One region of the Paenibacillus sepulcri genome, then DNA from elsewhere that is predicted to be linked to it. Evidence: predicted binding sites of a transcription regulator. Region 1 holds the regulator's gene; each other region holds the start of a gene.
The links. Region 1 encodes Rex, which represses fermentation and respiration genes when NADH is low (regulators of the CRP and FNR family bind a similar motif). Its sites were predicted from a motif close to TTGTGAAATATTTCACAA; they were not measured.
Positions count from the first base shown of each region.

Region 1 (7,062 bases):
CTGGTCGTATTCCTTATGCTGACCTCCGTCGCGTTTGCCGCCGATCACATCAATCTCGTCGATAAAAATAACGGCGCTTCCCTTGTCGGCTTTGGCCGCCTTCTGCCTTGCTTCCTTGAACAAATCGCGGATCCGGCTGGCGCCGACACCCACATACATCTCCACGAATTCGGAGCCCGAAGCTGCAACATAGACAGAATCGGTGTAGGTTGCGGCCGCTTTGGCAAGCAGCGTTTTGCCTGTACCGGGAGGCCCTGCAAGCAGGATACCCTTGAGCGGTCTAATTCCGAACTTGGATATCCGCTCTTCCTGCACGAGAAAATCAAGCGCCTCGACGAGCTCCTGCTTGGCCCTTTCCTGACCTCCGATTTCGTCAAAAGAAAGGGGCGCAGCCGCTCTTGGCTTGCCTTTGCGCTCGCCGCCAATCGTTGCCAAATTGCCGCGGGAACGCACGACATACAACAAACCGACGACCAAAGCCATAAAAAACACAAGAGGAATCATATTCAGACCAACAATAAACTGCAAAAACAAAATCAGAACCGGGAAAAAACCAAGCGCTATTTCCTTGATATAATTACGCATTCGGCCACGCTCCCAACTGCTCCGGCGCTCTCGGCAGGACAACATGCTTGACGGAATCGCCGTCTTTCAACGTGATATATACATTCTCGTTATCCATTTCCGAAGCAGCCTGAATGCCGTCAAACTGCTGCTCCGCCTGTTTTAGCGTCTGGGGAATATCCGCATAGTTGCGGTGATCCATCGCCTGGGCAATTCCAAAGAGCATGGAGGACCATACATCATTTAACTTGTCCTGATTGGTGCCCTCCTTAATTTGAAGACGAAGCTCGCGGCTGCCAATAACGGATTTCCCTTCACTGGTGATCTTGTCATATACCTCTCTGACATCGGCATTCTTGTCCAGCGTCAGTTCAACGGTTACGCTATTTTGATAAATGTCCGGCTTTGCTTCCGTTACGCCGGGGATTTGCGACAGAATCTGCTCAAATGGTTTGACAGTTGCCATATTTCTGTACATATACCAGCCGCCGACAAGCAGGCATGCTGATAATACAGCAGTAATTAAAGTGGGGATCCATTTAATTTTCATGGCATGAAGCCTCCTTTGCCGAACGATATGATATATTTGTATCTATCATCTTTGCTATACGATAGTATATCATATTTTCAACCCGATAGGCATGAGAAAAAACAGGGAATGCTTGGCCCGATTGCGGCTGCATTCCCTGTTACGAGGTGTTTATCCAGAAGATAATGTATAAGTGATGATGAATGAACCATCTCTGAATTTATAAAAATCATAATAATTATATTGCGCAGAGGCTTCCTTGCCGGAATAAAACACTTCCCAAACCGGCTCTCCTCCCAGCATTCCGAGCTTAATATGATAGAGCTCCGCCGCCGGTTTATTTTGCAGAAAACGGGATTTGATCTCCGACTCGGACACGCCTTCTTTGGCTTTGAGCTTGAGCGGCTCCTTCGTCATCCATACATAAGCGTCATCGCCGTCCTGATCCTTTCCTTGCACAACCCAAACAGGCTGATCCCAGACAAACTTGTGTGAATCGGTCGCTTCCTTAAGCCCACCAGCCTTTACCGCCGATGCTTCTATGCTGCGTTCTTCCTCCCAGAGCGAGGATTGCACCGAGCGGTAGTACATGTTCAATCCGACAAGGATCAGAATGACGATTACGATACCAGACAGGAACCACTTGCCCTTGCTCATGACGGACGGGCGCCGTTGACGGTTCCTCCGCATTACCGATGGAGCAGCCTTTCAAAGCTTTGCTGTGCTTCCGCACGTATTTTAGCCTCATCCATGAGCAGACAAACACCGCCGGAAACCACCTGCCTGCCATTAATCCACACATGCTTCACATCGCGGCCCGATGCGGCATACACCAGATGGGAAACCATATCGGTCTGCGGATAAAAATGCGGCTGTTCCGCGTCAAGCGCGATAAAATCCGCTTTCTTGCCAACCTCGAGCGTGCCCAGCTCCTTCTCCTGCCATACGGTCTTCGCGCCGTTCACAGTTCCCAGCTTCAATGCCTCATACGCCGGAATAACGGTGGGATCGCCGGAGATGCCTTTATGAATCAAAGCGGCCAACCGGATTTCGTCGAACAGATCCAGATTATTATTGCTGGCTGCGCTATCGGTCCCCAAGGAAACCGTAACACCTGCCTGAATCAATTCCGGTACGCGTGCTACACCGCTAGCAAGCTTCAGATTGCTGGCCGGATTATGCGATACACCGACATTTTTCGCGGCAAGCAGGGAAATTTCCTCATCCGTCAAATGTACGGCATGCGCAACGAACGACGGACGCGAGAAGAATCCGAGCTTATCCAGATGCTCGACAGGGCGGCAGCCGTATTCATTGACATTCTGCTGCACCTCTGCAGCCGTCTCGGACATATGGGTATGTAACGGGACATCGAGCTCATGCGCCGCATCTATAATGCGTTCAATGTAATCGGGAGGACAAGTATAGGGTGCATGCGGGGACATCATAGTGGTGATTCGTCCATCCGCCTTGCCGTTCCAGTCTCTGGCGAAGCTCTTGGCTTCCTCCAGCTTTGCCGTCTGCACATCCGGCGGGCATAAGCCGATAACGCCGCGCGTCAACACCCCTCTGATACCCGACTGCTCCACAACCTCGGCCACGATATTCATCCGGTCGTACATATCCACAAAGGTCGTGGTGCCGGATTTCAACATCTCGATCACGGCAAGCGAAGTACCCCACCGGGTATCCTCATCGATATACTTGCCCTCCATTGGCCACATCTTCTGCTCCAGCCATACCTGGAGATTCTGATCATCCGAGTAGCCGCGCAGCAGCGACATTGCCGCATGACCATGCGTATTTATCAGGCCAGGCATGAAGATGAGGCCGCTTCCGTCCATACGCAGCGCGCCTTCCGGCAGCGGGCTTGGCGGCTGTTCGCCCAGATAAGTGATGCGGTCATTTTCAACCACCATATGCCCCTTCAACACGGGAGCCTTATCGTTCATTGTCACAAAGGTGCCGTTCTCAATCCATAACCGGTTCATCCGTTTCGTCCCCTTCTTTTTCCAGGTAATAGGCCAAGCTGAGCAGCTCCGTCGTAAAATCGGCATAATGGATACGAACATGCTCCGGGACGCGAAGGATCGTGGGGGCAAAATTCAAAATGCCCTCCACACCGGCTTCCACAAATCCGTCCGCTACATTCTGCGCTTCTGCAGCAGGTACCGTAATGATGCCGATGCGGATATTGCGGGCAACGACGATATCCTTCAACTGATCCATGGGCATGACGACCAGACTGTTGATCGCTACCCCGATCATGGCCGGATTAGCGTCAAAAACAGCGGTAATTTTCATATTATCTTTTAAATACGTATTGTAATTGCACAAAGCCCGGCCCAGGTTGCCGGCACCGACAAGTCCGACATTCAGACCTTGGTCCAGCTTGAGGATTTGGCGGATTTTCTCTATCAGATAGGATACATCATAACCGATCCCCTTGCGTCCAAATTCACCGAAGTAGGCGAGATCCTTGCGGATTTGGGCCGGATTCAGATCCAGTTTGTTCCCAAGCTCCTGGGAGGAAACCGTCTGCACGTCCCTCTTGCTCAAATCGCTGAGTACCTGCAAATAAACCGGGAGCCTGCGGACGACTGCTTCGGATATTTTCTTCATGACTTCACCCCTTCTTGACCTACGGACAACCATTCCCCGATTCGCGGAACGATCTGTTCCAAGTGCATATGCTCAATCTTCGGCCCTGGAAGTGAGTAAAGAAAATACTTGCCATAATACGTATCGATGACCCGTGTATCATAGATCAGGACAATCCCCCGGTCCCGGTTGGTGCGGACCAACCGTCCGAACCCCTGCTTGAAACGGATAACCGCCTGGGGAATGGACAGTTTCATGAACGGATTCTGCTTCTGCTCTTGCAGCAGCTCCGATTTGGCTTCAACGAGCGGATGGTTGGGAGGTTGAAAAGGCAGCCTCACAATAGCCAGGCAGGTGAGCGCATCGCCGGGAATATCGACCCCTTCCCAGAAGCTGCTCGTTCCCAGCAGCACCGATGCCGCCTGCTGCTGGAATCTGCGCGTAAGTTTGCTGCGGTTCCCGCTGTCAATTCCCTGTCCGAGCAGTTGAATTCCGCTTGGAGCCAGCAATTCCTTGAGCGGATCATAGACCTGGCGCAGCATCCGGTAGGAGGTAAACAGAACCAGCATTCTCCCTTTTGTCTGGATAGCGGCTTCAGCCAGTGATTTGATGAGCATTTCATTAAACAGCGGATCGCCCGCCGCTCCTTTCAATACGGGAAAATTGCGCGGAATGATGACCAGCGCCTGGTCCCGGTAATTAAATGGAGATGGCAGCTGAACCGTTTTAAGCCGTCCGCTTTGTTCATCCTGGTTCAGACCCAGCTGATCACAGGCATATTGGAAGGACTTCTGCACCGACAATGTCGCCGAGGTCAGTACAACGCTCCGTTTCAAATCAAAAAAATAATTGCGCAGCTGCTCGCTGACATTTGCAGGCACGGCGTACAAATGAATGGACTTGGCCCGATAGTTATTATTCGCTTCGATCCAGTAAACCATTTCCTTCTTGTCGGCCTTCATAAACTGGCGAAGATCATCCCTTGCTCTGGCCAGATCCTTGACCGTGCCGCTCAAATCCGTAACAAGCGCGGCAATCCCCGAATCATCCAGCTCCTCTTTGATCTCGGTGAAGAGCTTATCCAATGGCCGGATAATTTGGCTCAGATAACCATGGACAACCTCTTCCACAGCCTGTGCTTCCGACCATTGACCCGGCAGTTGGCTGCTCCTCAGACGCAGTACCAGCTGGCCGGATTCGCCTGAAGCCTCCTGAGCCATTGCGCTTCCCGGCTTGCCGCCTGCCGCACCGAAGCCCAGAAAGGTGAACAGCATATCAAACAAGCGGTCCCATTCATCGCGGAGTTCCCCAAATACGGGTACGACTTCATCGATTTGCTCGCGCCATTTGGCCGTACGTTCCATATCTTCATTGGACAGCTTGTGCCTAAGCTGAATAAGCTGGCCATTACGCGCATCTTTGCACAAGCGGCCAATGGGATGCTGAACGGTATGATAGGAAACCTGGGTTCCCAGATGCTTGCCTGCCACTTCCTCCAAATGATGCGCCTCGTCCACAATCAGATGATCGTAACCGGGAAGCAGGCGGTGATCGGCGCGGATATCCGTAAACAGCATGGAGTGGTTCGTGATCACGACATCCGCGATGTTGGCCTCCTGCTTTGCCCGGTGGTAATAACAGCGCTTGAACCAGGGACAGCTGCGGTTAAGGCAGGAGTCGGCGTCGCTTGATACCGTGCTCCAGAAATCGCTGCCCCTGTTGCCGAAATTAAGCTCCTCCTGGTCGCCATGCTCCGTCTCGCTCAGCCATACCACCATCTGAGCCGCTGTGATCCTGTCTTCATTGCGCGAAGCAAAATCCTGCGTCTGCACCTTGGCTTCATATTTTCGCAGGCAAAGATAATTCCCGCGGCCTTTAAAAACAGCCGCCCTGAAAGGATAAGGCATAACGGATTGCAGCAGCGGCAGATCGCGTTGGCGGAGCTGTTCCTGAAGATTAATGGTATGTGTGCTGACGACTATCTTTTTGCCCTGCTGGACACCATAGTATAGAGCCGGTATCAAATAACCCAGCGATTTCCCCGTGCCTGTGCCTGCTTCTATCATCAAATGATGGTCGTGCTCGAAGGCATCGATCACTTCCTGAAACATCATATTCTGGGGCTCCCGCTCCTCGTAACCGGGATTCAGAGCGCGAATTCCATCTTTTATATGCGTCAAAAAGTCATCGAACGACCAGTCATGAACCGACTCCGCCTCACCCGCCTCGCTTCGTGGAGGCTGCTCCTCCGTCCAGTCACCCGCCTTCATGGCAAATTGGCGAAAGTACGTATAAGCATCCAGATCAACGGAAGCCTGCATTTCCTTAATCGTTACCATTTGCCCGATAAACCAGGCCATATCGTCAATATCGTCATCAAATAAGCTGACTAGCCGCTCAAGCGTCATAAGCGGAAGCTGTTCCAGCTTCTTGTAGCACTCAATGAACAGCTCAGCCGTCGCCATTGCATCGCTGTCAGCCCGGTGATGCTGATCATGATCAATGCCGAATAATTCCGTAACCGCACCCAACTGATACGTGGTGAGTGTCGGATACAGGACACGCAGCAAGTCGATGGTATCCAGTCTTCTTCCGGCAAAAGGCATATAGCCGCTGCGGTCGAGCGCCGAGCTCAGAAAACCGGCGTCAAAGCCGACATTATGCGCGACCAGAACAGCGTCATCCAGCAGAGGAATGAGCTCCAGGAGCACATCCTCCACCGATGGCGCATTTTGAACCATGGATTCATCGATTCCGGTTAATTGGGTAATAAATGGCGGGATCACAATGGTGGGCTTGACGAATGAATTATAAGAACGGGATATTTGCATCGATTCATCTATAATAACAAGTCCAACCTGTATAATCTCATCGCCGGCACTATGTCCGGTCGTTTCCAAATCCAGTACCGCATAATTCATCCGGCTATTACGTCCTTTCGCAAAAACTAAAGCTGCCCGCTCCCGAAATATAACGACAAGTGGCCGGCCGAATGCTGCTGGCAGGACTTGATATTGGAGATGGGATCGGGAAATTCGGGATCGGATTCATGCGCTTTTACAAAATAACGCTCAGCCTGCTCCAAATTCATCCTGACAGCCTGTATGCATCCCAGCGCATTGAGCCCGAGAGCCCGCCATTTGGGATTATCCGTTATTTCAACAAGCAGTTGAAAATGCCGCTGGGCCTCGTGCCATTCCTGAAGATGCATAAAGGACATTCCCAGAAAAAGCTTTGCCTCATTATGCTCAGGTGAATAATGCAGGGCTTCCGTAAAATGCTCGGCAGCTTCTTTGAACATAAACAGTTTAAAGTATCCTTCGCCCCTGGTCATCGCCTGCTCAGACGCTGTCTCGTCATTCTCTCCG
Region 1 covers NZ_JBHRUP010000001.1:1,127,690-1,134,751, forward strand. The annotation lists gene ACFOLF_RS05075 (AAA family ATPase) at 1-585, opposite strand, end outside; gene ACFOLF_RS05080 (hypothetical protein) at 578-1,114, opposite strand; gene ACFOLF_RS05085 (cell wall elongation regulator TseB-like domain-containing protein) at 1,265-1,750, opposite strand; gene ACFOLF_RS05090 (amidohydrolase) at 1,783-3,084, opposite strand; gene ACFOLF_RS05095 (redox-sensing transcriptional repressor Rex) at 3,065-3,715, opposite strand; gene dinG (ATP-dependent DNA helicase DinG) at 3,712-6,615, opposite strand; gene ACFOLF_RS05105 (tetratricopeptide repeat protein) at 6,642-7,062, opposite strand, start outside.

Region 2 (7,062 bases), 2.8 Mb from region 1:
GTTCCAAAATCAACGATGATCAGGGGAGAGCCATATTTCTCAATACCGCCTACCGCATTGACAATACGGTCGGCGCCAACCTCGCGCGGGTTCTCATACCGGATATTCAGTCCCGTCTTCACACCCGGACCTACAATATGCGGCATCTTGCGCAAGTATTTGGCGCAAAGCTGCTCAAGCGTTCGCATAAGCGGAGGGACAACCGAGGAAATAATGACGCCTTCCATTTGCTCCAGCTTGAATCCGGCGAATTGGAAGAGATTATGAATCATTATACCGTACTCATCCACGGTTGCCGAACGGTTGGTGCTCAGGCGCCAATGCTGCACCAGCTTCTTTTCGTTAAAGACACCAAGTACAATATTGGTATTCCCTACATCAATGACTAGAATCACGCCTGCGGTCCTCCTTTTTTCCCGTTTAGATCAAGACTGATATCAAGCGATTGAAACGAGTAAGTTAGACCGCCGACGGAAATCACATCGACGCCGCATTCAGCGATGGCTCTCACAGTGCTAAGGTTGACGCCTCCTGAGGCTTCTATTATAACATGCGGTGAGTGCGTTTTGATCCGCAGCCGCGCTTCCTTCATCAGGTCATAGGACATATTGTCGAGCATAATGATATCGGCTCCGCAGGCGAGCGCTTCTTCCACCTGCGCAAGCGACTCGGTTTCCACTTCGATTTTCATCGTGTGCGGGATCTGTCGACGGGCTGCACTTACGGCAGCGGTAATACCGCCGGAGCCTTTAATATGATTATCCTTAATCATGACTGCATCATAGAGACCAAAGCGGTGATTGGAGCCGCCTCCGATTCGAACCGCGTATTTCTCCAGCAAACGATGACCCGGCGTTGTCTTGCGGGTATCCGTAAGACGAACCGGGAGCCCGTCCAGCGCTTCAATAAAGGAGCTTGTCTTTGTTGCGATGCCCGACAGCCGCTGCAGCAGGTTGAGCGCCAGACGCTCTCCGGTCAGCAGACTGTGCGTATTGCCTTCCACCTCGGCAATCACAGTCCCCTTCTGCACCTTGTCCCCATCAGCGGCAAGCGCATGAAAGGTCAGCGACGGGTCCACAACATGAAATACAAGCTGGGCTATTGGCATACCGGCCAATATACCGTTTTCCTTCACATGAATAACAGCTCTGGACTGGCTGCCTGCGGGAATCGTTGACCAACTGGACACATCTCCCGCACCGACGTCCTCATCGAGCCATGCGCGAATCTGCTCCCGCAGGGCGTGTTCTGTCCCACCAACGGCAAAAAGTCCCGCCTTCGCATCATACATCTTCGATCCGCTCCTCGGTCAAGCCATGCTCGCGATGCAGCACCATATGTTTGCGCCAAAACAGATCGTCACGTTCCGGAAAATCCTCGCGTGAGTGTGCGCCGCGGCTTTCTTCCCGTACCAGAGCAGCCTCAGCGGTCAGCATGGCACAGGTGAGCAAATTGGCAAATTCAAATTCTTCACGTTTGGTCAATACAGCCTGAAAAATCGGCAGCTGCCTGCGCAGCTCCTCCAGCCCTTTATCCAGACCTTTGCCGTCGCGCCGCAATCCCGCATACCGGACCATAATTTTCTGCAGCTTCAGCCGTTTTTCCACTACGGCCTGCATCGATGTTCCGCTTCGCGGAATGGCAGGGGTTTCTATGGTCAGTCCCGGTTTCAACGGCTCCAGACTGTTAATCCGCTCCACAATACGCCGGCCGAATACGATGGCTTCCGACAAGGAGTTGCTGGCTAAACGATTTGCTCCATGTACACCGGTTGACGAGCATTCGCCGCAGGCGAACAGACGGCCGATATTGGTCTCCCCGTTCAGATCCGTCTTGACGCCCCCCATCATATAATGCGCCGCAGGAGCGACTGGAATCCAGTCGGTTGTCAAATCCAGCCCAAAACTCAAACAAAACTCATAAATATTAGGAAAGCGATGTTTCACCATATCCGGCGACTCATGGGTGACATCAATATAAACGAACGTCGATTTGGTTTCCTCCATCTCGGTGACGATCGCACGGGCAACCACGTCCCGGGGAGCAAGCTCAAGCTGCTCATGATATTTCTCCATAAACCGTTCGCCTCTAATATTGCGAAGGATACCGCCTTCTCCGCGTACTGCTTCCGAAATGAGGAATCGCGGTGCTCCCGGGTAGCAGAGTGATGTGGGATGGAATTGAACGAATTCCATATCTTGAATGTTAGCTCCCGCCCGGTAAGCCATCGCAATCCCGTCGCCGGTCGCTACATCCGGATTTGTTGTGTACCGGTACAGCTGACCCGTCCCGCCTGAGCAGAGAATCGTTGCTTTACCGCGCACAAATACCCTTCCGCCCTCCGGTTTCTGAACAACCGCTCCAATGCATTGACCGTCATCAATAATCAGATCAATGACAAAATGATCGTCCCAAACCTCGATACGCGGGTTCTCAATCGCTTTCAGCGAGAGGGCGCGAACAATTTCAAAGCCGGTCGCATCCCCATTGGCATGCAGAATACGCCGCTGGCTGTGAGCGCCTTCTTTGGTAAGCGCAAATTCACCGTTCTCCTGATCGAACTTCGTGCCCATCCGCACCAGATCCTGAACACCCTTCGTTCCTTCATGAACCAGCACATCAACTGCCGCATGGGAACAGAGTCCCGCACCTGCGATGAGCGTATCCTGCCTGTGATATTCCGGAGAATCATCCTCCGATATGACGGCAGCAATGCCGCCTTGGGCATATCGTGTGTTGCTGTCCAGAAGAGACTTCTTCGTTATCATCAGCACATCATTATCGCTGCTGGACTTAATAGCGGTAAAAAGGCCGGCAATGCCGGCCCCGATGACGATAACATCCTTGTCGATAACAGGAAGATCTGCGAGCGATACATCTACTAAATATCGTGGGATCATCGTAATAGATTTTCCTCTCTAAAGTTCATTCCTTATTTCACCAGCAGCATGCGCTCCAGTGATAGTCGTGCCTGATCGGCAATATGGTCGGGAACATATATTTGCGGCTGCATGGTTTCAAGGCTTTTTACAAGCTTCTTGAGGTTGTTCACTTTCATATTCGGGCAAACCAGGTACTTGGAAGCAAAATGGAAGGTTTTGTCCGGGCTGTCCAAACGCAATTGGTAACCGGTGCCATCCTCCGTGCCTACAATAAATTCTTTGTTGTCCGACTCTTTGCAGTATTTCAGGATCGCCGTCGTGCTTCCTACAAAATCGCCAAGTTGAACGACTTCCGGGCGGCATTCCGGATGAACGACAAATTGCGCATTCGGATACTTGGCTTTCATCTCTTCTACATCTTTGACGGTCAGCATATCGTGGGTGTTGCAGTAGCCTTCCCAAATGATCATTTTTTTGTCTGTGTGCTGCTGAACATAATGACCGAGGTTCTTGTCCGGCACCCAGATGATCTCATCTGAATCCACCGAGTTCACCACACGCACAGCGTTGGCCGAGGTACAGCAAATATCCGTTTCCGCTTTGATCTCAGCAGAGGAGTTAATATAAGTCACGACTTTCGCATTGGGATGCTGCGCCTTCAGCTTGCGCAGACCATCCACATTGACCATATCGGCCATTGGGCAACCGGCACGTTCATCAGGAATAATGACCGTCTTGTTTGGAGCCAAAATCTTGGCGCTTTCCCCCATAAAATGGACGCCGCAGAAAACAATAACATCTGCGTCGGTCTGAGCAGCCTTCTGTGCGAGCAGGAACGAGTCCCCGCGGAAGTCAGCCACCTCCTGTATTTCGTCACGCTGATAATAATGCGCCAATATAATAGCGTTGCGTTCTTTCTTAAGCTGCATTAAACGTTCCCGCAGCTCGCGGTTTTGTTCCGCTTTGCGCTCGAGAGCCAATGCTTCCATAGTCTTAAGTCTCCTCTTTTCACTGACTTTGTGAACAGATGCACAAACCCCTACATGACTTATAGATGTTCAATCTGCCGCACAATCATGACAAAGCGTTTTCGATTGTTTAACATTTAATTTACACAGTGTGCTTCCTGCTGTCAACCGACAAAAGGGACCGTTTTGAGCCATCTGCGAAGACAATGCGCTTCATTGAACACATAGGGGCTGCAAATCTTATCCACCCTTCTACAGAGGCTTGTTTTCAAGAAGAAACGGCTGCATCAACTTTGGTACGGCAAAGTAAATTTTTTACACAATATTTTTGAAAAAAATCATTTGTCATCCTTACCGAGTCAAAAAAGGCTGCCCGCGCAGTTGTCTGCTTGCGAACAGCCTTCGATGGCTTTGATCTGGTCTTTATTTGGGTCCGTTGTCGTTGCCGCTATCCGGATCGTCCGGAGGCGACAGATCTTCTGTTTCCTTGGATTGAATGCGAACCTTCACACCACCGATGTTATCAATGATTGGCTCCCCGTGAGGTTCTTCAGAGGTGCCTTCGGATGGAGTTCCTGTACCTGTTCCATCGATCGAGCCCGTCTCGATCAGACGCTTGATTTGATCAAGCTCCAGCGTTTCCACTTCCAGCAGAGTTGATGCAATGAGATGCATCTCTTTGCTTTTCTCCGTAAGCAGCGCTTTGGCACGATCGTAGCAGGATTGAATAAAGCTCTGCATTTCCTGGTCAATTTCATAGGCGATGGCATCGGAATAATTCTGTTCATGTCCGATATCACGACCCAGGAATACCTGACCCTGCGAGCTGCCGAACTGCATCGGTCCGAGCTTGTCGCTCATCCCGTATTCCATAATCATGGCACGAACAATGCTGGTCGCTTGTTTGAAGTCACTGTAAGCGCCTGTGCCGATTTCGCCAATGAACAGCTCTTCGGCAACACGTCCTCCAAGGAGTCCCGTCACTTTATCGAGCAGCTCCTTCTTGGTTGACAGCATGCGGTCGCCTTCCTTAGGAAGCATGATAACATAACCGCCTGCTTTACCGCGTGGGATGATGGTAACTTTATGCACCACATCCGCATGCTCCAGGAAGTAACCAGCAATGGTATGCCCGGCTTCGTGATAAGCAACTATCCGTTTCTCGCGGTCACTGATGACGCGGCTGCGTTTCTCAGTTCCGACCAGTACGCGGTCAATCGCTTCGTCCACCTCAGTCATCGCAATATCCTTCTTGTTGCGTCTGGCCGCAAGAAGCGCCGCTTCATTGAGCAGGTTCTCCAAATCCGCGCCTGTAAAGCCTGTTGTCCGCTTCGCGATGATGTCAAGCTTCACATCCTTGGTCAGCGGTTTATTGCGTGAATGTACTTTGAGCACCGCTTCACGTCCTTTAACATCCGGACGGTCAACGGTAATTTGACGGTCAAACCGGCCTGGACGAAGAAGCGCCGGGTCAAGAATATCCGGACGGTTGGTAGCCGCCACGATGATGATGCCTTCATTGGCGCCGAATCCATCCATCTCAACGAGCAATTGGTTGAGCGTTTGCTCACGCTCGTCATGCCCGCCGCCAAGACCCGCACCACGCTGACGCCCTACGGCGTCAATTTCATCGATGAAGATGATACAAGGCGCGTTTTTCTTCGCATTTTCAAACAGGTCACGCACACGCGACGCACCGACACCGACGAACATTTCGACGAAATCGGAACCCGATATACTGAAGAACGGTACGCCGGCTTCCCCTGCAACGGCACGGGCCAGCAACGTTTTACCTGTACCCGGAGGTCCTACAAGGAGAACCCCTTTAGGAATACGCGCTCCGACCGCTGCGAATTTACGGGGATCCTTCAGGAATTCCACAACTTCCACAAGCTCCTGCTTCTCTTCGTCCGCGCCTGCCACGTCCTCGAACGTGACGCGCTTCTTCTCTTCGTTATATAAGCGCGCTTTGCTTTTGCCAAAGTTCATCACTTTGCCGCCGCCGCCCTGCGCTTGATTGATAAGGAAGAAGAACAAGATGAAAATAATCACGAATGGGATGATCGATGTTAAGAACGTCAGCCAGATGCTAGGGCCTTCGGTTGGTTTGACATCGATTTCGAATCCATTCTTGGCCTGTGCGTCATAAATTTCCTTGACTGCAAATTCCTCTACATTGGAGTGGGCATAAAATTGGTCCGACTCCGCGCCAGCTGGTTTTGTCTTATATTTACCTGTAACCAAATAGGAATAGCCGTCAAATTGAAGATCGACGCTGGCGACATTGTTATCGTTCAACGCTTGTCTCAATTGGTCGTATCGAATTTCGACGGTGGTATCGTTCTGGCTGCTGATAAATTGGAATATCCCGACAGTCACCAAAAAAATAATCAAATAAAATCCAGTGTTCCGGATGATCCGATTCATCCCCTACCTCCTCTCAAGACGTTCCAAATATTTTACCACAGCATGATTTCCGTCACAAACCAGAGTAGGTCGTGGGAGGGACATGATTGCTGGTGAATCGTACCACTTCGAGCCGCTTCCTGACAACAGGGTCAATCCACAAGCTTTACTTCTCATATATTTCCGGCTTGAGAATGCCGATAAGCGGCAGATTACGGTATTTCTCCGCATAATCAAGCCCGTAGCCGACCACGAATGCATCCGGCAGGACAAAGCCTTTATAATCAGCCTCCAGTTCCACCTTGCGGCCGGTCGGCTTGTCAAAAAGCGCAACGAGTGTGACTGATTTGGCATTGCGCCTTTCCAGTACATCGATTAAATAGCTGAGTGTCAATCCGCTGTCAATGATATCTTCAACGATCACAATGTCGCGTCCCTGAACGGGTGAATCGAGATCCTTGATGATTTTGACAACGCCGGAGGTTTTGGTGGACTGTCCATAGCTGGAAACCGCCATAAAGTCGATTTCGAGCGGAATATCAATCGTTTTGACCAAATCAGACATAAAGATAAATGCACCTTTCAAAACGCAAATGACAAGTGGATTGCGTCCTTCGAACTCCCGGCTGATGATAGCTCCGAGCTCACTTACTTTCTGCTGAATCTGGTCGGCGTCATACAATACTTCTTGAATGTCATTCAGCAATGCCGGGACCTCCTACTTTTTCACCTATACTTATGAATGGATCAGTGCAACTTATTCAAGACCCTACCATTCGTCTCTAAAATTCACCCTGATGCGCAGG
Region 2 covers NZ_JBHRUP010000001.1:3,967,890-3,974,951, forward strand. The annotation lists gene ACFOLF_RS17550 (type III pantothenate kinase) at 1-395, opposite strand, end outside; gene nadC (carboxylating nicotinate-nucleotide diphosphorylase) at 392-1,291, opposite strand; gene nadB (L-aspartate oxidase) at 1,284-2,900, opposite strand; gene nadA (quinolinate synthase NadA) at 2,933-3,871, opposite strand; gene ftsH (ATP-dependent zinc metalloprotease FtsH) at 4,274-6,277, opposite strand; gene hpt (hypoxanthine phosphoribosyltransferase) at 6,423-6,962, opposite strand; gene tilS (tRNA lysidine(34) synthetase TilS) at 7,026-7,062, opposite strand, start outside.
Region 2: a site for Rex is predicted at 3,900-3,917, ahead of nadA (quinolinate synthase NadA). Genes of this name have one in related genera too.

Region 3 (7,062 bases), 5.6 Mb from region 1:
AGGAGCATCTGGCCTACTGCAGAGAGCTTGGCATCAAGGGACGCATCCTGATAGCCGACGAAGGAATTAATGGAACCTTATCGGGGACGATCGGGCAGACGGAGCAATACATGCATGATCTGCGCCAGAATCCTCTTTTTGCTGATATTGTCTTCAAGATCGATGCCGTCGAAGGACATACCTTCCGTAAAATATTTGTCCGCTACAAGAAGGAACTGGTCACCTTCCGCTTCAACGAGGAAGATATCAACCCTACTCTCCAGAGCGGCAAGCGGCTCGCTCCGAAGCAATTTTATGAATATTTGCAGCGCGATGACGTGATTGTGCTCGATGGCCGCAATGGGTATGAGTATGACCTGGGTCATTTCCGCGGCGCCATCCGTCCGGACATCGAGACCTCCAAGGAGTTTCCCGAATGGATCAGGGAGAACCTGAGCGAGAATAAGCATAAGCCGATTCTGACCTACTGCACCGGCGGCATACGCTGCGAGAAGCTGAGCAGCTTTCTGCTGAAGGAAGGCTTCGAGGACGTTTATCAGCTGGATGGCGGCATCGTCACCTATGGACAGGATGAGGAAGTAAAGGGCAGATTATTCGACGGCAAATGTTATGTGTTTGATGAGCGGATCTCCATCCCCATCAATCATACGGAGGAAGCCAATGTGGTGGGACAATGCCATCATTGCGCCAAGCCCGCCGACCGTTACATCAACTGCGCCAATGATCTCTGCCATCACCAGCATATTATCTGCGACGAATGCGAAACCCTGCACAATCATTATTGTTCCGAGGAATGCAGCTCGTTCTCGCAGGCAATCTAACTTACGGTCAAAATGCAACCAACCACTTACCCTCCCGCTGCAGCCGGGAATGGATAAGTGGTTTTTTTATAAAAAACAGCGCCGATTTCAGGAAGCTGAAATCGGCGCTGCCGGTATGAATAGAAATGTGCCGCTGGTGAATCTTAATAAGCGAGTGAGAACAAGCCGTTGATATGAGCCAGGTAGCGGGCATTGCTCGCTTTTTTCATCAGGGAAGCCGGCGTGCCTTTCAGCTCGATGCCGCTGCCGCCAATGCTGCCGATTCCATCTTTGCGTCCGAGACTCGCCAGAGTACCGGAGAATACCGGATTGAACGTGTCCATGCTGCTGCCGTTGAAGAAAGCTGCGATGTTGGCGCCGGCAAGCTCGCCCATTTGCCAGGCCAGCTGTGCTGTCGGCGGGTAAGGACGGCCCTCGGGACCAAAGACAACCGCACAGTCGCCGGCAAGGAATACTTCCGGATGGGATACGGATTGCAGGAATTCATTGACCGTGGCACGGCCGCGGTTTACTTCTACGCCGCTTTCGGCAACCAGCGTGCTGCCTTGAACGCCGCCTGTCCATACCAGCGTGCTCGTATCGATCGTTTGGCCGTCTTTCAGGCTGACAACAGATCCGTTCACTTCTGTGATGGCAAGGCCTGTCAGGAACTTAACGCCGCGCTGCTCAAGGCTTGAAGTTGCACGCGCAATCAGATCGGCCGAGAAAATCGGCAGAATGCTTGGCATAGCCTCAACAAGATAAAGCGAAATATCGGCAAAATCTACGCCGTTCTTGCGGCAGATGCCTGGAAGCTCGTCCGCCAGCTCGCCCACAAGCTCCACGCCTGTAAGTCCGCCGCCGCCGATAACGAAAGTAGCGTCCGCTTTGTTTTTGGTTTTGCTGTATTCGCGGATGCGGTCTTCAACATGCGCGTAGACGCGGTTGGCGTCCTGTACGGATTTCAGGGTCAGGCTGTTTTCCTGCAGTCCCGGTATACCGAAGTAGTTCGTTTCGCTGCCCAGAGCAAGAACCAGGGAATCATAACGATAGGATTCTCCGCCCTCAAGCTTCACTGAACGGCCTGCGACGTCGATCTTTTGAACCGTGCCGACTTTAACGTTGATTTGCTTGCCTTTAAGCAGCTTCTCCAAAGGCAGGGCAACCGCCTTCTCTTCCACATTGCCCGCCGCAAGACGGTGCAGTTCCGTGATGATTTGATGTGAAGGAACACGGTTAATGACTGTGATTGTAGCCTCTTCTGCCGACAGATGCTCACGTGCCGAAAGAGCGCTCAACAAGCCGCCGTAACCGCCGCCCAATATAAGAATATGTTTACTCACGTTCATCCTCCGTTCTGAATGATTAATCTATTCGTCTTTTTTATTTCTTTCGCCCAGAATATCCAGGTAAGCTTGGCTGAAACGAAGCATTTTCTGAAGCTCCGGATCTTTCAGCAGCTTAAGCATGCCAAACAAACCGATGGTTGCTTCGCTTTGCTCAGCGCGGTCATTCGCTTCGATAACGGCAGATGCGTAGCCTTTGACTTTCTTCTCAAGCGGCTTTACCACCTCTTGAAGGCCTCCGACCATATCTTGAATAAGCACGCGGTCCGTTGCCACTTTTGAAGCAAGATCATACGTTTTGGTAAGCAGAGTCATCATTTCGGTAAGCTTCGGCAATTGTTCCACCAATACCGTTAAGGACTCTTGTACTTCCGGCTTTAGCAGTTGATCCAGCACATCCGGCTTGGCAGCTGCTTGTACTGCGGTAACTTCTGTTTGTTGTACAGTTGTTTCTGACATTTGCACGTTTCCTCCTTCATTCAAATAAATAGTGCCGGCTCGCTGCTGAAAACGGATACTCTTCTAATCAGTCGGAATGTAATAATTTTTCATCTATCAGCCTTCTTAGTGAAAATCTTCACATAGAATCATAGAGGTGGGCCGTATCCAGACTGATGCGAACGACATGGTCACATCTGTATCTATTGTATACCTAAACGACGAATTTTGCATCCCCAAAACAAATTGTCAGATCTTTTGTTTTTATGGCGGATCTGGATTTATTATGCGGGATAGTCAGGCTGCTTATTCTACCTGGGCCAATGAGAATTTTTCAACAAGAAAACCGGCTGCGCGCATATCGCGCTGCCGGTTATTTTTTAACAGCAATCATCGGTGATTCGCCGCTGCGGGCGTTATTTTATCCTTTGACTGCCCCTGCGGTCATTCCCTGAATAATATTTTTGTAGAAGATCAGGTATACCAGCATGACCGGCAGAATGGACAACACCATCGCCGCCATCAGGGTGGTGTAATCTGTCGTGTACTGGCCGTAGAAGTTGGTCAGCCCCACAGGGAGCGTCTTGAACGCCTCATTGGTGACGAGCACCAGCGAGAACGGGAACTCGTTCCACGTATCCAGAAACACCAGAATAATCACGGTGGAAATCACCGGGCTGCACAGCGGGAACAATATCCGGGTCATCGTGTAAAAGGTGGAGGCGCCGTCCATATAGGCAGCTTCGTCCAAATCCTTCGGAATGGTCCGGATATAGCTCTCCAGCAGAAAAATCGGCAGCGGCAGCCGGATTGCGATATAAGGCAGAATGAGCGTGTAAAATTTGTCGTACAAGCCAAGCTGCTTGAATTGCAGAAACAGCGGAACAATCAGCCCGTAGACCGGTATGAGCATGCCCGCAATAAAAAAGATGTAAATGAAGCTGCGTCCCCGAAACCTGAATCTGGACAGCGCATATGCCATGCAGAAGGACAGTACGACAACTGCAATGACAGTGACCGCGCTGTTGAGCGTGCTGCTTATAAAATACTGACTCATCTCGCCTTCCACAAACGCCTTGTAGTAGTTACCGAATTGCAGACGTCCCGGCAAAGAAACGGAATCCAGCATAAATTCGTCTTTGCTTTTCAGGGATGAATACATAATCCAGACGATCGGATATATGCAGCTCAGGGAAAAAACAAGCATGGCCGCATTTAACACATATCCCGCGGTTTTTCCTAAAAGCAGTCGAACGGACATCACCGCCTCACCTCCGTCAACCGTTTGAAGATTAGCACGATGCCAAAGCTGAGCACGAACATCCCCATCGTCACCGCGCTGCCATAGCCCAGCTGCATGCTTGTGAACGAGGTCTTGTAAGCATACTGCGCCAGCACCATGGAGCTCGTCCCCGGCCCTCCGCCCGTCATGACATAGATATGGCTAAAAACAAGCATGTTGGACGAGATGCTCAGCATCATGACAACTTTAATCGTGTCGTAAATAAGCGGAAATGTAATATATCTTGCTTTCTTGAAGCCCGTGCACCCGTCCAGCTCGCAAGTCTCGTAAATCTCCTTGGGAATCCCATGTACAGCGGACAAAAAAATAATAAGCGGGATCCCCAGATACTGCCAAATCAGCGGTACCGCAACGGAATAGATGACCAGTCCTGGATCGTCAAGCCAGGGCCGAATCCAGCTTTCCAGTCCGACGGAGGTCAAAACCGCATTCAAAATGCCGTAATCGCGGCTGTAGATCATTTGCCAGATGAAGCCCACAACAACCGCCGACAAGACAACCGGGAAAAAAATGACCGTTCGATGAAACTCCTTCATACGCATCAGCTTGGACATGAACAAAGTGGTCAGAAAAAAGGCCAGTCCCATCTGGATAATCAGCGTCAGAAGCATAATGGTCAAATTGTTCTTGAAGGAATCCCAGAACAGTCGATCCTTGACCAGCTGCAGGTAGTTGTCAAATCCTATAAATTGCTTGACCGGCCCCCCCGTCCAATCGGTCAGACTGTAATAGAATGAGAACACCAGCGGCACGATCATGACAAATGTATACACGGCCAATCCCGGAACCAGCAAAGCCAGCAGCATAACCGGTTTAATTTTCATTGCAGTCGAATCGTTCATCATTGCCTTGCTCCTTATCTGCAGCACGGGGGAATGCCACCATCCCCGTGCGAAATCGGAATATCCGCCAGCTGCTCTAGCTTGTTTTCTCATACTCGGCCTGAATCCGTTTGGCCAGCTCTTCCGGCGACACGGCGTCGATCAGCAGATCCTGCAAGCCGGCGTTCATCGTGCTGACGAGCGCTGGGCTCAGATAAGAATCATAGATCGGCGTAAACTGCAGCTTGGACGACAGCTCTGCGTATTTGACAGCGAGCGGGCTTACATTGCTTTTGTCGTAATCGGCGACTTTAAACGCGGCAGGCTCGCCTTTCTCGGCGAGACTTGCAGCAAATTCGGCGCCGCTGATCGCTTTCAGCACTTTGGCGATCGCTTCTTTCTTGGCGTCGTATCCTTTCACTCCCACTGCAAAGCCGGAGCCGGCGCCGCCCGATGTCGCAAGCGGATTGCCTTGGCCTCCGTCCACAGCCGGCAGAACGGCCACGTCCGTATTGCTCGCGATTTCCGGCGGCGCCGACGCGACAGCTCCGATTGCCCAGCTGCCTTCTATGAACATCGCGGCTTTTCCGTTGAAATAAATCGTTTTCTGCTGATCATTGTTAATACTGTTCAAGTCCGAATTGAATGCGCCCATCTGAGCCAGGCTCTGGAACGCGGTAAGACTCTGAACAAACGCCCCGTCGGTAAATTTGGCCCCGGTTTTTTCATTAATGCTTGCAAACCATTCCGGTCCTGTGAACCGGTCTCCCAATGCGCTCAATATGCAGGATTCGGCCACCCACTGCTCCTTGTTGCCCAAAGCAATCGGCACAATGCCCTTCGCTTTGATTTTTCCGATTGCGTCCACAAATTCGTTCCAGGTAGCGGGGAACGTATCGTATCCCGCATCCGCCAAAATCTGTTTGTTGTAATAAACAACCGAAGTTGCCAGCATCGAGAACGGAATACCGTAGGTTTGTCCCCCGCTGCTCAAGTCGTTGAAGGATGAAGGCAGAAATCCATCCTTCCAGCCGGCGTCCGCTTCAAGAATTTCATCGAGAGGAGCGGCAGCGCCGTTGGCGGCAAACATGGCAAGCTCCGAGCCTTTGCTGATGAAGATATCCGGGAGATCATTGGATGCTGCCAGCGTTTTCAATTTGGTGTAATACGCATTCTGATCTCCGATCGCTTCCTCTTTAATGACGATACCCGGATTCTCTTCCTGGAATTTGGCCAGGGCTTCTCTCACGGACGTAGCCACATTTTCCGTATTGTCCTTGGCCCACAGATTCATGAAAGAAATCTCCACCGTCTCTTCGGTCGGGGTCTTCGCGGTTGTCTCCGGCGAAGGCGCTCCGTTCTCCGCATTCGATGAGGACGACGGCTGATTAGCATTTCCGCAGCCCGCAAGCAATGTTGTTCCCAAAGCGACAACGAGCGGCAATTTGAGTAATTTCCACATTTTTGTATTCATGTTCTCCTCCTGTTTTTCCCCTTTATTTATGAATCCCACACTTATTGTAGACGGCTCCCGGGGAGAAACACAGGCGACTATTCTACAATAATGTCCGAAATATATTCTGAATTCCGCTGCTCTTCCTTTCTAGCGGAAGCTTTCTTTACAAAGCCCGAATGATAGCGCTATGATAGGCTGAAAGCGCATAATTTCAAGGGGTGTTCCGTATATTCAAGAGAAGATTTTTCAGTCTGCAGTACAAATTTATGATCTTTTCGCTGTTGATCGCGATCATCCCCCTGCTCCTGGTAGGCGGCTTTTCTTATGTCAAGTCGACTTCGGTCATCGAGGAAAAGGTCGGCCTGTCCAATTTCAAGACCGTTCAGCAGATTGCCGAAAATCTTAATTTCATCCTGAATGATATGAGCCAGTCCTCTATCTATCTGGCGCAGAACAGAGCGTTTATTCATTATCTCAAGCTGCCCTCGCAAGAGGTCCGGCAATCGCGAAACGATCTGCTGGCTACGCAAAACGCCGTCAACAGCTTTGTCGTCTTCAAGCCGGACATTCATTCCATCTATGTCCAGGGGATGAACGGCCTCGTATTTGACACCGCCAGCAACACCAATAAGCTTGACGGCGAGCTTCAAAGCCGCCTGTTCGGACTTCGCGGCGAGGGCATGTGGATTGCGGATGAAATTATCCAATACGACGGTTCGGAGCTGCCGGTCATCTCCTTTATCAAGGTGCTGAAGGATATCGACGATCTGTCCTCCAATCTGGCCATTATTAAAATCAATGTAGCGGAAGAACAGTTCTCCGCCGTCTATCGGGACAAGCTGCTCGGCGGCAGCGTCGATTTCTTTATTATCGATGAGAAGAATACCGTCATTTCTTC
Region 3 covers NZ_JBHRUP010000001.1:6,768,600-6,775,661, reverse strand. The annotation lists gene trhO (oxygen-dependent tRNA uridine(34) hydroxylase TrhO) at 1-821, shown strand, start outside; gene ACFOLF_RS29365 (NAD(P)/FAD-dependent oxidoreductase) at 965-2,143, opposite strand; gene ACFOLF_RS29360 (DUF1641 domain-containing protein) at 2,171-2,605, opposite strand; gene ACFOLF_RS29355 (carbohydrate ABC transporter permease) at 3,006-3,845, opposite strand; gene ACFOLF_RS29350 (carbohydrate ABC transporter permease) at 3,845-4,732, opposite strand; gene ACFOLF_RS29345 (extracellular solute-binding protein) at 4,806-6,182, opposite strand; gene ACFOLF_RS29340 (cache domain-containing sensor histidine kinase) at 6,431-7,062, shown strand, end outside.
Region 3: a site for Rex is predicted at 2,712-2,729, ahead of ACFOLF_RS29360 (DUF1641 domain-containing protein). Genes of this name have one in related genera too.